4 regions of the Enterobacter ludwigii genome follow, and region 4 is predicted to be linked to each of the others. Evidence: predicted binding sites of a transcription regulator. Region 4 holds the regulator's gene; each other region holds the start of a gene.
The links. Region 4 encodes CRP, which controls carbon source genes, mostly activating them, when cyclic AMP is high. Its sites were predicted from a motif close to ATGTGANNNNNNTCACAT; they were not measured.
Positions count from the first base shown of each region.

Region 1: a site for CRP is predicted at 1,679-1,696, ahead of BH714_RS20915 (2-hydroxycarboxylate transporter family protein). Genes of this name have one in related genera too.
Region 2: a site for CRP is predicted at 1,507-1,524, ahead of udp (uridine phosphorylase). Genes of this name have one in related genera too.
Region 3: a site for CRP is predicted at 1,809-1,826, ahead of BH714_RS12110 (YfcZ/YiiS family protein). Genes of this name have one in related genera too.

Region 1 is NZ_CP017279.1:4,449,368-4,452,523, forward strand. Features, by position in the region: gene BH714_RS20910 (ATP-binding protein) at 1-1,475, opposite strand, end outside; gene BH714_RS20915 (2-hydroxycarboxylate transporter family protein) at 1,821-3,156, shown strand, end outside.
Region 2 is NZ_CP017280.1:68,599-71,754, forward strand. Features, by position in the region: gene metE (5-methyltetrahydropteroyltriglutamate--homocysteine S-methyltransferase) at 1-540, shown strand, start outside; gene BH714_RS23230 (dienelactone hydrolase family protein) at 586-1,392, opposite strand; gene udp (uridine phosphorylase) at 1,648-2,409, shown strand; gene rmuC (DNA recombination protein RmuC) at 2,547-3,156, shown strand, end outside.
Region 3 is NZ_CP017279.1:2,579,434-2,582,589, forward strand. Features, by position in the region: gene fadI (acetyl-CoA C-acyltransferase FadI) at 1-1,179, opposite strand, end outside; gene BH714_RS12110 (YfcZ/YiiS family protein) at 1,419-1,703, opposite strand; gene fadL (long-chain fatty acid transporter FadL) at 2,076-3,156, shown strand, end outside.
Region 4 is NZ_CP017279.1:2,884,380-2,887,535, forward strand. Features, by position in the region: gene BH714_RS13585 (phosphoribulokinase) at 1-317, shown strand, start outside; gene BH714_RS13590 (OsmC family protein) at 384-788, opposite strand; gene crp (cAMP-activated global transcriptional regulator CRP) at 1,100-1,732, shown strand; gene BH714_RS13600 (YccS/YhfK family putative transporter) at 1,790-3,156, shown strand, end outside.

The DNA of each region.
Region 1 (3,156 bases), 1.6 Mb from region 4:
CCGTGATCGCCGCGTGTTTTGGTGGTGATGCCGCGTTCAAATATCCTGTCACGGATCTCCGGTTTGATGCCAACGCCCTGGTCGGCCACTTCGATAATCAGCTCCTGCTCGCTCAGTTTGATCAGCACTTCGACCGGTGCATGGGGGAGCGGTGAGCGCTGCGTTGCTTCGATGGCGTTATCCAGCAGGTTGCCGATGATTGAGATCAGCTCTTCTTCAGCCAGCGACGGGAACGGCCTGTCCAGCCGGCAGGCCGGGTCAAAACTGAGCTCGACCCCTTTCTCCCGCGCGCGGGCGGCTTTACCCAGCAGCAGGCCACACAGGGTCGGGGAGCTGAAGCGGGAAGAGATAAAGTCCAGCAGCTCCTGAGCGTGTTCCGACTGCGCCTGAATATAGCCAATCGCCTCTTCATAGCGGCCCATGTGCAGCAGGCCGGATAGAGTGGTCATGCGGTTCAACTGCTCATGACGCATGATGCGCAGGTTATCGACATAGCGTTTAACCTGGCTGAGCTGGGCGCTAAGCGAGTCAATTTCATTCCGATCGCGGAAGGTGATCACCCAGCCCTGCAGCGAATCCTCAAGCATGATGCGCACCCGGCTGGCAATCACCGTGAGGGTGTTAAAACGGCAAATTTCATCATGGGTATCTTTTGCCAGCATCGTCTGCGTCGAGAAGAACGGGACAGGGTCGATAACCTGGCTAATCAGCTGCCCGCGCAGTTCACGGGCTGGCTGGCTCAGGCCAAGCAACTTGCGCGCCGCCTGGTTGATCACCTCAATGCGCAGCTCATCATCGATGGCGATCACCCCTTCATAGATAGACTCCATCATCGCCTTTTGCTGGCGCACCAGCAGGCCGATTTCCCGTGGCTCCAGGGAGAAGATCTGCTTCTTAATACTGCGGGTAAAGAACCAGGAGAAGATAAAGAGCGCAATCAACAGCAGCACGGCGGCCAGCAGGATATTGACCACTTTGCTGACGGTAATGGTATCAAGGTAGCTGGTGAGATAACCCACCGAGACAATCCCCACCACTTGCCCCGCATCGTTGAAGATGGGCGCTTTGCTGCGCAGCGAAATACCCAACCCCCCTTTGCGGATGGTGGTGGTGCTTTTTCCCTGCAGGACTTCCTCATTGTCTCCACCGATAAGCGTCTTGCCCACTCTGTCGGCAAAGACCGAATGAAAAAGATGCAGACCTTTATTATCTCCAATCACAATAAAGCTGGCATCACTGTGAGCGGCAATTTTCTGCATAAAATCATGGATGGCTTTGATATCTTTTTGTTCAACCTCATCACGTAATGAGGGAATAAGTGCGATCTCTTCCGCCTGTATTTTGGCACGTGCGCTCATTTCCTGATAAAGCTGCTTGCCGACATCGACGTAATAATATCCGCCCAGTAACGCAAAAAGTACTGAGAAAAAGGCGACCAGCGAAATAAACAGCTTAATCTGAAACGATACTTTCATAACTATCACGCGAGGTAGCAGCAAAGATTGCCAATATATCATCTTTTTTCGCGCCGATGCCCGGTTTGCCGAAAACTTGTGATCCCTTGCACAGCAGGCCCTGTAAAAGAATTTTCCGAATAGCCTATGCGCCTGAAGCCGTCTGGAGAAATGTTATTTGATTGTTCGTTTTAGAAAAGAAACCATAAAAACCACGGCAATAAATAAGGCGTAAATCACATTAAATAAAAGAAACCATTAAAACCATAGCTGCCATAAAAACTTCGCTTTTAATATGCCATCCCTCACATAAAGTAAGCCTTTGTGACTCTAAGCTGAACGCACAAAATAACTAAGGGGCTTATTATGAGCACAACTGACGATTCTTTCTCTGTTACCCACGACCCGATTGATATTCAGCGACCATCACTCAAAGAGCGCTGGTGGCATATTATGGATACGTGGAAAATCGGAATTATCCCTCTGCCACTGTTTGTCCTGGCCGGCGCGCTGATTGCCATTGATTGCCTCGGCGGCAAACTGCCCAGCGATATCGTGGTGATGGTCGCCACGCTCGCGTTCTTCGGTTTTGCCTGCGGTGAGTTTGGCAAGCGCCTGCCGATTGTCGGTAAACTCGGCGCGGCGGCGATTTGTGCCACTTTTATTCCTTCGGCACTGGTCTATTACGGTCTGCTGCCGGATGTGGTGGTGGAGTCCACCACGAAGTTCTACAAATCCACCAACATTCTGTATCTCTACATCTGCTGCATCATTGTCGGCAGCATCATGAGCATGAACCGCACCGTGCTGATTCAGGGCTTCCTGCGCATCTTCTTCCCGATGCTCTGCGGCGAAATTGTCGGCATGATTGTTGGCATGGGCGTAGGGATAGCGCTGGGCCTTGAGCCATTCCAGATCTTCTTCTTTATCATTCTGCCGATCATGGCGGGCGGTGTTGGGGAAGGGGCGATCCCGCTCTCCATCGGCTATGCCACCCTGCTGCATATGGACCAGGGCGTGGCGCTCGGTCGCGTTCTGCCTATGGTTATGCTCGGCGGTCTGACGGCAATCATCATCTCCGGCTGCCTCAATCAGCTCGGTAAACGTTACCCGCACCTGACCGGCGAAGGCCAGCTGATGCCTAACCGTGCGAATACCGATGGAACCACCGCACAGCCTGCGTTCTCCGGTAAAGCAGACGTCACCACGATCGCTTCTGGCGCACTGCTGGCCGTTCTGCTCTACATGCTGGGGATGCTCGGCCACAAGCTGATTGGCCTGCCTGCGCCGGTTGGCATGCTGTTTATGGCGGTGCTGGTCAAGCTTTGCAATGGTGCTTCTCCGCGTCTGCTGGAAGGCTCTCAGGTGGTGTATAAATTCTTCCAGACGTCAGTAACTTACCCCATTCTCTTCGCTGTGGGCGTGGCCATTACCCCCTGGCATGAACTGGTCGCCGCATTCACGCTGACCAACCTGCTGGTGATTGTCAGCACCGTCTCCGCGCTGGTGGCGACCGGTTTCTTCGTGGGCAAAAAGATTGGCATGCACCCGATTGATGTCGCCATCGTCTCCTGCTGCCAGAGCGGCCAGGGCGGTACCGGTGACGTGGCGATTCTGACCGCAGGCAACCGTATGAGTCTGATGCCCTTCGCCCAGATTGCTACCCGTATTGGCGGCGCGATTAACGTCTCCATCTCTCTGC
Region 2 (3,156 bases), on a different replicon from region 4:
AAACAGATTGCGCTCGCGCTGCGTGATGAAGTGGCCGATCTGGAAGCGGCGGGTATCGGCATCATCCAGATTGATGAACCGGCGCTACGCGAAGGTTTGCCGCTGCGTCGCAGTGACTGGGATGCTTATCTGAAGTGGGGTGTGGAGGCTTTCCGCCTCAACGCCGCGGTCGCGAAAGACGACACGCAGATCCACACCCACATGTGTTACTGCGAATTTAACGACATTATGGATTCGATTGCCGCGCTGGATGCCGACGTAATCACCATCGAAACGTCGCGTTCAGACATGGAACTGCTGGAGTCCTTTGAAGAGTTCGAGTATCCAAACGAAATTGGGCCGGGTGTCTACGACATCCACTCCCCGAACGTACCGAGCGTGGAGTGGATTGAGAGCCTGCTGAAAAAAGCCGCCCAGCGGATCCCGGCTGAGCGCCTGTGGGTCAACCCGGACTGCGGACTGAAAACCCGCGGCTGGCCGGAGACCCGCGCGGCACTCGCGAACATGGTCAGGGCGGCGCAGAATTTGCGTCAGGCCTGATAAATCCGAAGCCCGGCAAGGCGTAGCCGCGACCGGGCTTTTGTTTTACGCTTTTTTCCCGCCGTACTGGCTGAACCATGCCAGCATCCGCTGCCAGCCATCTTTAGCCGATTCTGCGTGATAGCTCGGACGATAGTCGGCATTAAAGGCGTGGCCGGCATCCGGATAAACAATGATTTCAGCTTTTGCATTGGCTGCACGGAGCGCATGGCGCATGGTCTCTACCGTATCAAGCGGGATCCCGGTGTCCTGGCCGCCATAAAGCCCTAAGACTGGGGCATTTAACTCGGTGGCGATATCAACGGGATGCTTCGGCGAGTTCAGCGTTTTCTCCCCCACCAGTTTGCCGTACCAGGCAACGGCGGCTTTAAGCTGCGGATTATGTGCGGCATACAGCCAGCTGATACGTCCTCCCCAGCAGAAACCCGTCACCATCAGACGATGTGCGTCGCCGCCATTGCGCGCAGCCCAGCTGGCCACGTGGTCCAGATCGGCCAGTACCTGTGCATCCGGCACTTTGCTGACCAGGTTGCTGAACAGTGTCGGTATATCACTGTAGTCGTTCGGATCGCCCTGACGGAAATAGAGCTCTGGCGCAACGGCCAGATAACCTTCCAGCGCCAGACGGCGGCAAAGGTCGCGAATATGTTCGTGAACGCCGAAAATTTCCTGAACCACAATCACGATGGGCAGCGGGCCGTCGGCCGATTTTGGCCGCGCGTGGTAAGCAGGCATATTCTCCCCCTGTGAGGGGATGGAGGTCTCACCTGCCGTAATGGCCTCTTCAGGTGTTGAGACGATGGTTGATGCATGAGGGGCCGCTGCAGGTGCAAAACCGGTTTTTTCAGTCATGGCATTCTCCGTACCAATGAGTTAGCGCAAAGGTAAATATAGTCACCAGGTTAACAATTCACAGTGCCTGAAACGGTCTATCTTTTGTGCAGCACCTGACGATATAACTTGTTAATGTGATGTGAATCACTATTTCATGGAAATTTACTGCAATCATTTTCATTCATGGTGAGATGTGTCACGTAATTCTGCTTACTGCTTCTGTAAAGTACCTTTTTACTTCTTCTGACTAACCGACCCACAGAGGAGTCACCTATGTCTAAGTCTGATGTTTTTCATCTCGGCCTCACTAAAAACGATTTACAAGGGGCTACGCTGGCTATCGTCCCGGGCGATCCTGAGCGTGTGGAAAAGATCGCCGCGCTGATGGATAAGCCGGTTAAGCTTGCTGCCCATCGTGAATTCACCACCTGGCGCGCTGAGCTGGATGGCAAAGCGGTGATCGTCTGTTCTACCGGTATCGGTGGCCCGTCCACCTCAATTGCTGTTGAAGAGCTGGCGCAGCTGGGCATTCGTACTTTTCTGCGTATCGGGACTACCGGTGCTATTCAGCCGCATATCAACGTTGGCGACGTGCTGGTGACAACCGCTTCCGTGCGTCTGGACGGCGCGAGTCTGCACTTTGCCCCTATGGAATTCCCGGCGGTGGCGGATTTCGAATGCACCACCGCACTGGTTGAAGCCGCGAAATCCGTTGGCGCAACCACCCACGTAGGCGTGACCGCCTCTTCTGATACCTTCTACCCAGGCCAGGAGCGTTATGACACCTTCTCCGGCCGCGTGGTAAGCCGCTTCAAAGGTTCTATGGAAGAGTGGCAGTCTATGGGCGTAATGAACTACGAAATGGAATCTGCAACCTTGCTGACCATGTGCGCAAGCCAGGGTCTGCGTGCCGGTATGGTGGCGGGCGTTATCGTCAACCGTACCCAGCAGGAGATCCCGAACGCGGAAACCATGAAGCAGACCGAAAGTCATGCGGTGAAAATCGTGGTTGAAGCGGCGCGTCGCCTGATCTAATCCCTTCTTATACGAAAAAAGGCCGACCCGTTCGGCCTTTTTTTTGCGTAGCGCCTCGCAGGAAAACCCTTTCAAACTGGACGTTTATACAGCACAATTCTATTTTGTGCAGGTAATACGTTGATGCAGGGGGCATTGTGGATATCTCAATCCTGATTTATGCAGTGATTGCGCTGGTGGGCGTGGGGGCAGGCTGGCTGATTTCCAGCTACCAGCACGCGCAACAAAAGGCCGATCAGCTGGCCGAGCGCGAAGAGATAGTCGCCGATTTAAGCGCAGCAAAACAGCAGGTTGCGCTGAGCGAACACTGGCGTGACGAATGCGAACTGCTCAACAACGAGCTGCGCAATCTTCGCGATATCAACACCTCGCTGGAGGCCGATCTCCGCGAAGTGACTACCCGCCTCGAATCCACCCAGCTGCATGCGGAAGATAAAATCCGCCAGATGATGAACAGCGAGCAACGCCTCAGCGAGCAGTTCGAGAATCTCGCGAACCGCATTTTTGAACACAGCAACCGCCGCGTAGACGAACAAAACCGCCAAAGCCTGAATAGCTTGCTGACGCCCCTGCGTGAACAGCTGGACGGCTTTCGTCGTCAGGTACAGGACAGCTTTGGCCAGGAGGCTCGCGAGCGGCACACGCTGGCGCATGAAATTCGCAATCTTCAGCAGCTGAATGCGCAAATGGCGCAGGAAGCGGTCAACCTGACCCGTGCGCTGAAGGGCGATAACAAAACCCAGGGCA
Region 3 (3,156 bases), 300 kb from region 4:
TGGATGACCGTAGGCGATGGAGCCACCCAGGACGTTAAATTTGCTCTGATCCACTTCGCCAGTGGCATGCGCCCGGCCAAGAACATCGCGCGCGAAACGTTCACTCGCCAGCAGTTGTATGTTTGCCAGGGTTTGTGCGGCAAATGCTTCGTGCATATCAATGAGGGTTAAATCCGCGAGGGTAAGTCCCGCGCGTTCCAGCGCCAGCGGTGTGGACCACGCCGGCCCTAACAACATGTCCTGCCACACATCTATCGCCGTGAAGGCGTAGCTGCGCAGGTAGCCCAGCGGTTTTATGCCCAGCTCTTTGGCACGGGATTCCGTCATCAGGATCACCGCGGCGGCACCGTCCGTCAGCGGAGTACTGTTGGCGGCCGTGACGGTACCGTGTTTGCGGTCAAATGCCGGACGGAGCCTGGCGTAATCCGCCATCGTCGAACTGCCGCGAATATTGTTATCTTCTGACAGCGGTTCACGGTATGGCGGGATGTACGCCGTCATGACTTCATCAGCCAGTTTGCCTTCCGACCAGGCTTTCGCCGCCAGCTGATGTGAGCGATGAGCCAGCGCATCCTGCTGCTCACGGGTGATCCCGTAAGTTTTTGCCATCTGCTCGGCGGTATCGCCCATTCTCAGACCGGTGGAATACTCCGCCACTGCGGGCGGTACAGGCATAAGGTCACGCAGGCGTAAGCGTGAGAAAAGTTTGAGTTTCTGACCGACGGTACGGGCTTTGTTGGCGTCAACCAGGATCCGGGCCAGCTTTTTACTGACCCCAATCGGCAGAACCGAAGAGGAGTCCGCCCCGCCGGCGATCCCAGCGCGAATGGTACCTGCCATCAGGCTTTCAGCCACGTTAGCCACCGCCTGGAAACTGGTAGCACATGCCCGGCTGACGCTGTAAGCATCAGTGTGGACGTTCATCCCCGTACCGAGGACGATTTCTCGCGCAATATTGGGTGCTTCAGGCATCTGCACAACCTGGCCAAAAACCAGCTGCTCGATGACCTCAGGCGGAATTTCGCTGCGAGCCAGCATCTCCCCCACCACCATTTTCCCCAGATCGACAGCCGGTATGCCATGAAACGCTGTCGCCTGACGTGCAAATGGCGTACGTAATCCACTGACAATGGCAATGCGATCGCCCTGACGGGTAATAAGCGGTAACGCCTGACTCATAACCTTCCCCTGTAAAATTTTTTACTCAAACATAAAGTGGTCTGACCTGATAACAGTCTTAACCATTTTTTTACATTCAGCCAATCAGGGAAACGAAAAAGTGCGAGCTAAGGCACAGAGAAGAAAAAGAAAATGCCTCTGCGAAAATGAAATCAAAACGGTAACCCGAAGGTTACCGTTTTAGTGTGCACCCTCTACTGTGAGAGAGGGGCCAGGATGAGGGCATTACGCCGTTGAGGTTAGCGCAGACCCAACTGGAAAATCAGCGTTTCCGCCTCGCAGGCGAACACAAAGTCGATATCCAGCTTCACACCGCCGTCCACGTCAGTAAAGGTGGATTTGATTTCGCACGGATCGGATTCGACCTCACGTGCACGTTTGCTCAGCGCGGCCAGGGTTTCTTCCGCTTCGGCGCGGTTGCTGAATACACGGCTGTAAGAGGCGGTGCAATCGGAGTTGTCCATGATGGTACCAACATCCATACAGCAGCAAACCGGGGTTTCATCAGCACTGCATTTACTCATAGCTCAATTTCCTCTGTATTCGCGCAAGGCGCGAGATAAACACGATGCTGCTATTTTACGCCCCGGGGCTGGCTCTCTCCAGCCGTTAATGGCGCAAAAGCGGATAAGTGACCAATATCACACTAAAAAATGATCTAGAACAAAAATCACCCTTTCAGACGATTCGCAATGGTCACAATTTTGCCAACCAGATCTCGTTTCAAGAAACATGTTTGAAAATATTAATAAACAAACTTGCAACATTCTGGCTGGTCAGACCTATACTCTCGCCACTGGTCTGATTTGTATGTCATACCTCAGACCCTACACTTCGCGCTCCTGTTACGGTATGTAACAATTATTGAATAAAAATAACTCAATGAGGTTATGGTCATGAGCCAGAAAACCCTGTTCAAAAAGACTGCGCTGGCAGTCGCAGTGGCAATCGTCTCTACGTCCGCCTGGTCCGCGGGCTTTCAGTTAAACGAATTTTCTTCCTCTGGCCTTGGCCGTGCGTATTCCGGGGAAGGCGCAATTGCTGATGATGCGGGCAACGCGAGTCGTAACCCTGCACTGATCATGATGTTCGATCGTCCGACCTTCTCTGCTGGTGCAATCTTTGTTGATCCGGGTGTTGATATCTCGGGCCGCTCGCCAACAGGCGCCAGCCTGAAGGCAGACAACATCGCGCCAACAGCCTGGGTGCCAAACCTCCACTTCGTTGCGCCAATTAATGACCAGTTCGGCTGGGGCGCTTCCGTGACGTCTAACTACGGTCTGGCTACCGAGTTTAATAATAACTACGCCGCAGGGGCGTATGGCGGTAAAACCGACCTTGAAACCCTGAACCTGAACCTGAGCGGTGCTTACCGTCTGGACAACCACTGGAGCTTCGGCGTCGGCTTTGATGCGGTTTATGCTAAAGCGAAGATCGAGCGCTACGCGGGTGACCTGGGTAAAGTCGTTGCTGGCTCAGGCGCTCTGCCACCGATTCCGGGTCTGGCACAGCAGGTTGCAGGTATTCCGGCAGATACCCAGATTGCTTACCTTAAGGGTGACGAATGGGGCTTTGGCTGGAACGCCGGTATCCTTTATGAAATCGATAAAAATAACCGCTATGGTTTAACCTACCGTTCCGAAGTGAAAATTGACTTCGATGGCGATTATAAGAGCAGCCTGCCTTCAGCCTATAACCAGATTCTGGGTAGCTTCGGCCTGCCAATGGGCACCGACGGCCGTACCACTGGCGGTTCTCTGAGCCTGCACTTGCCAGAAATGTGGGAACTGTCGGGTTATAACAAAGTGGCGCCGCAGTGGGCGGTTCACTATAGCCTGACCTACACCAGCTGGAGCCAGTTCCAGGAGCTGAAAGCGACCAACAGCAATGGTGACACGCTCTTCTATAAAGATGAAAGCTTCCGTGATGCCTACCGTATCGCGCTGGGTACCACCTACTATATGGATGACAACTGGA
Region 4 (3,156 bases):
GCTCCATGGAAGACTACATTACTTACCTGACGCCGCAGTTCTCCCGCACGCATATCAACTTCCAGCGCGTACCGACAGTGGACACCTCTAACCCGTTCGCCGCCAAAAGTATCCCGTCGCTGGATGAGAGCTTTGTGGTTATCCATTTCCGCAATCTCGACGGCATTGATTACCCCTGGCTGCTGGCGATGCTGCAGGGCTCATTTATTTCGCACATGAATACGTTAGTGGTTCCGGGCGGAAAAATGGGGCTGGCAATGGAATTAATTATGATGCCGCTGGTGCAGCGGTTGATAGAAGGGAAGAAAATCGCCTGATGATTTCCCTCTCCGCGTGGGAGAGGGCTTCGGTGAGGGCATCGGGGTGAACGATGCCCCCCAATATCAGGCGTCGATCACTTCATACGAATGCGTAATTTTTACCGCTTTCTCGAGCATTAACGCGACCGAGCAGTATTTCTCCGCTGAAAGATCGACCGCGCGTGAGACCGCCGCGTCTTTCAGTTCTTTCCCGCTGACGATGAAATGCAGGTTAATGTGGGTGAACAGGCGTGGTGCCTCTTCGCGGCGTTCTGAGGTGAGTTTTACTTCGCAGTCGGTCACATCGTGACGGCCTTTTTGCAGGATCGACACCACATCAATTGCGCTGCATCCACCTGCTGCCATCAGCACCATTTCCATTGGGCTTGGTGCTTTATCACCGGAGTTACCATCCATCAAAATCTGGTGTCCTGAAGCGGACTCGCCCAGGAACGTTAAACCTTCAACCCATTTCACACGCGCTTGCATATTCACTCACTCCAACGTTGCATTTTTGGTGACAGATTACGCGTGCGTTACATTTCTCGCAATGGAAGGCGACCTGCGTCATGCTGAAGCGAGACACCAGGAGACACGCGGCGAAAGCTATGCTAAAACACTCAGGATGCTACAGTAATACATTGACGTTACACATGTATGCAGAGGACATCAAACTTTACTGGCTGCGAAACGTTACGATAGCCGACTTCCCAGGGTATGGGTAAGAATTCGATTGCAACCCCAGAGTCCGGATGCATCTTATGACTCTGGTGACAGCTTATAACAGAGGATAACAGCGCATGGTGCTTGGCAAACCGCAAACAGACCCGACTCTCGAATGGTTCTTGTCTCATTGCCACATTCATAAGTACCCATCGAAGAGCACGCTGATTCACCAGGGTGAAAAAGCGGAAACGTTGTATTACATCGTCAAAGGCTCGGTGGCAGTGCTGATCAAAGATGAAGAAGGGAAAGAGATGATCCTTTCTTATCTGAACCAGGGCGATTTCATCGGTGAACTGGGCCTGTTTGAAGAAGGCCAGGAACGTAGCGCCTGGGTTCGTGCAAAGACAGCATGTGAAGTGGCTGAAATTTCCTACAAGAAATTCCGTCAGTTGATTCAGGTTAACCCTGACATCCTGATGCGTCTTTCTTCGCAGATGGCGCGCCGTCTGCAGGTGACATCTGAGAAAGTGGGTAACCTCGCCTTCCTGGACGTGACCGGCCGTATCGCTCAGACCCTGCTGAATCTGGCGAAACAACCCGATGCGATGACTCACCCTGATGGCATGCAAATTAAAATTACCCGTCAGGAAATCGGTCAGATTGTCGGTTGCTCCCGTGAAACAGTGGGCCGTATTCTGAAAATGCTGGAAGATCAGAACCTGATCTCCGCACACGGTAAAACCATCGTGGTTTACGGAACGCGTTAATTCCGCTCAAACGGCGTGCCATCGCAAGGTGTCACGCCGTTTTTGTCTCTATTCCCCATGTGGCGCAGGCTGATTTATCACCCGGAAGTTAACTACGCACTGCGACAAACGCTGGTGTTGTGCCTTCCTGTGGCCGTGGGCCTGATTCTGGGCCATCTTCAGCAAGGTCTGCTCTTCTCTCTCGTTCCCGCCTGCTGCAACATTGCCGGTCTGGATACACCGCATAAGCGCTTTTTCAAACGGCTGATCGTGGGCGGCTCGCTGTTTGCGGGCTGTAGCCTCGCCGTGCAGCTTTTGCTGGCCCGCGATATCCCGCTGCCGCTGATCCTCACCGTCCTGGCGATGACCCTGGGCGTAACCGCTGAAATCAGCTCACTGCACGCGCGTTTGCTTCCCGCGTCGCTGATTGCCGCCATCTTCACGCTGAGCCTTGCGGGTAACATGCCGGTGTGGGAGCCGCTGCTGATCTACGCCCTCGGTACGCTGTGGTACGGGCTGTTTAACTGGTTTTGGTTCTGGCTGTGGCGGGAACAGCCCCTGCGGGAATCCCTGAGCCTGCTCTACGTGCAGCTGGCGGATTACTGTGAAGCCAAATACACCTTGCTCACCCAGCATACCGATCCAGAAAAATCACTGCCGCCGCTGCTGACGCGTCAGCAAAAGGTGGTGGACCTGATAAGCCAGTGTTATCAGCAGCTACATATGCTCGCCGCCAATAAGAACCACGAATATAAGCGGCTGCTGCGCGTCTTCCAGGTGGGGCTGGACTTACAGGAGCATATCTCCGTGAGCCTGCACCAGCCGCAGGAGGTGCAAAAACTGGTCGAGCGCAGCCATGCCGAAGCGGTGATCCGCTGGAACGCGCAAACCGTCTCCGCGCGCCTTCGGGTGCTGGCTGACGATATTCTGTATCACCGCTACCCCACGCGCTTTAACATGGACAAACAGCTCGGCGCGCTGGAGAAGATTGCCCGTCAGCATGAAGACAACCCGGTGGGTCAGTTTGCTGCCTGGCACTTCAGCCGTATCGCCCGCGTGTTACGAACCCAGCGTCCGCTTTATCCGCGCGACCTGATGGCCGACAAACAAAAACGCCTGCCGCTGCTGCCGGCGCTCAGAAGCTACCTCTCCCTTAAATCATCTGCCCTGCGCAACGCCGCGCGAATTAGCGTGATGCTGAGCATTGCCAGCCTGATGGGCATGGCGCTACATCTGCCCAAACCGTACTGGATTTTAATGACCATCCTGTTTGTCACCCAGAACGGCTATGGCGCGACGCGGGTGCGCATTCTGCACCGGGCAGGCGGAACGATGGCGGGGCTGATCATTGCGGGCGTTACGCTGCACTTTCACGTGCCGGAAGGCTATACGCTGGCAGGGATGCTGGTGATCACGATGGTGAGCTACCTGATCATCCGCAAAAA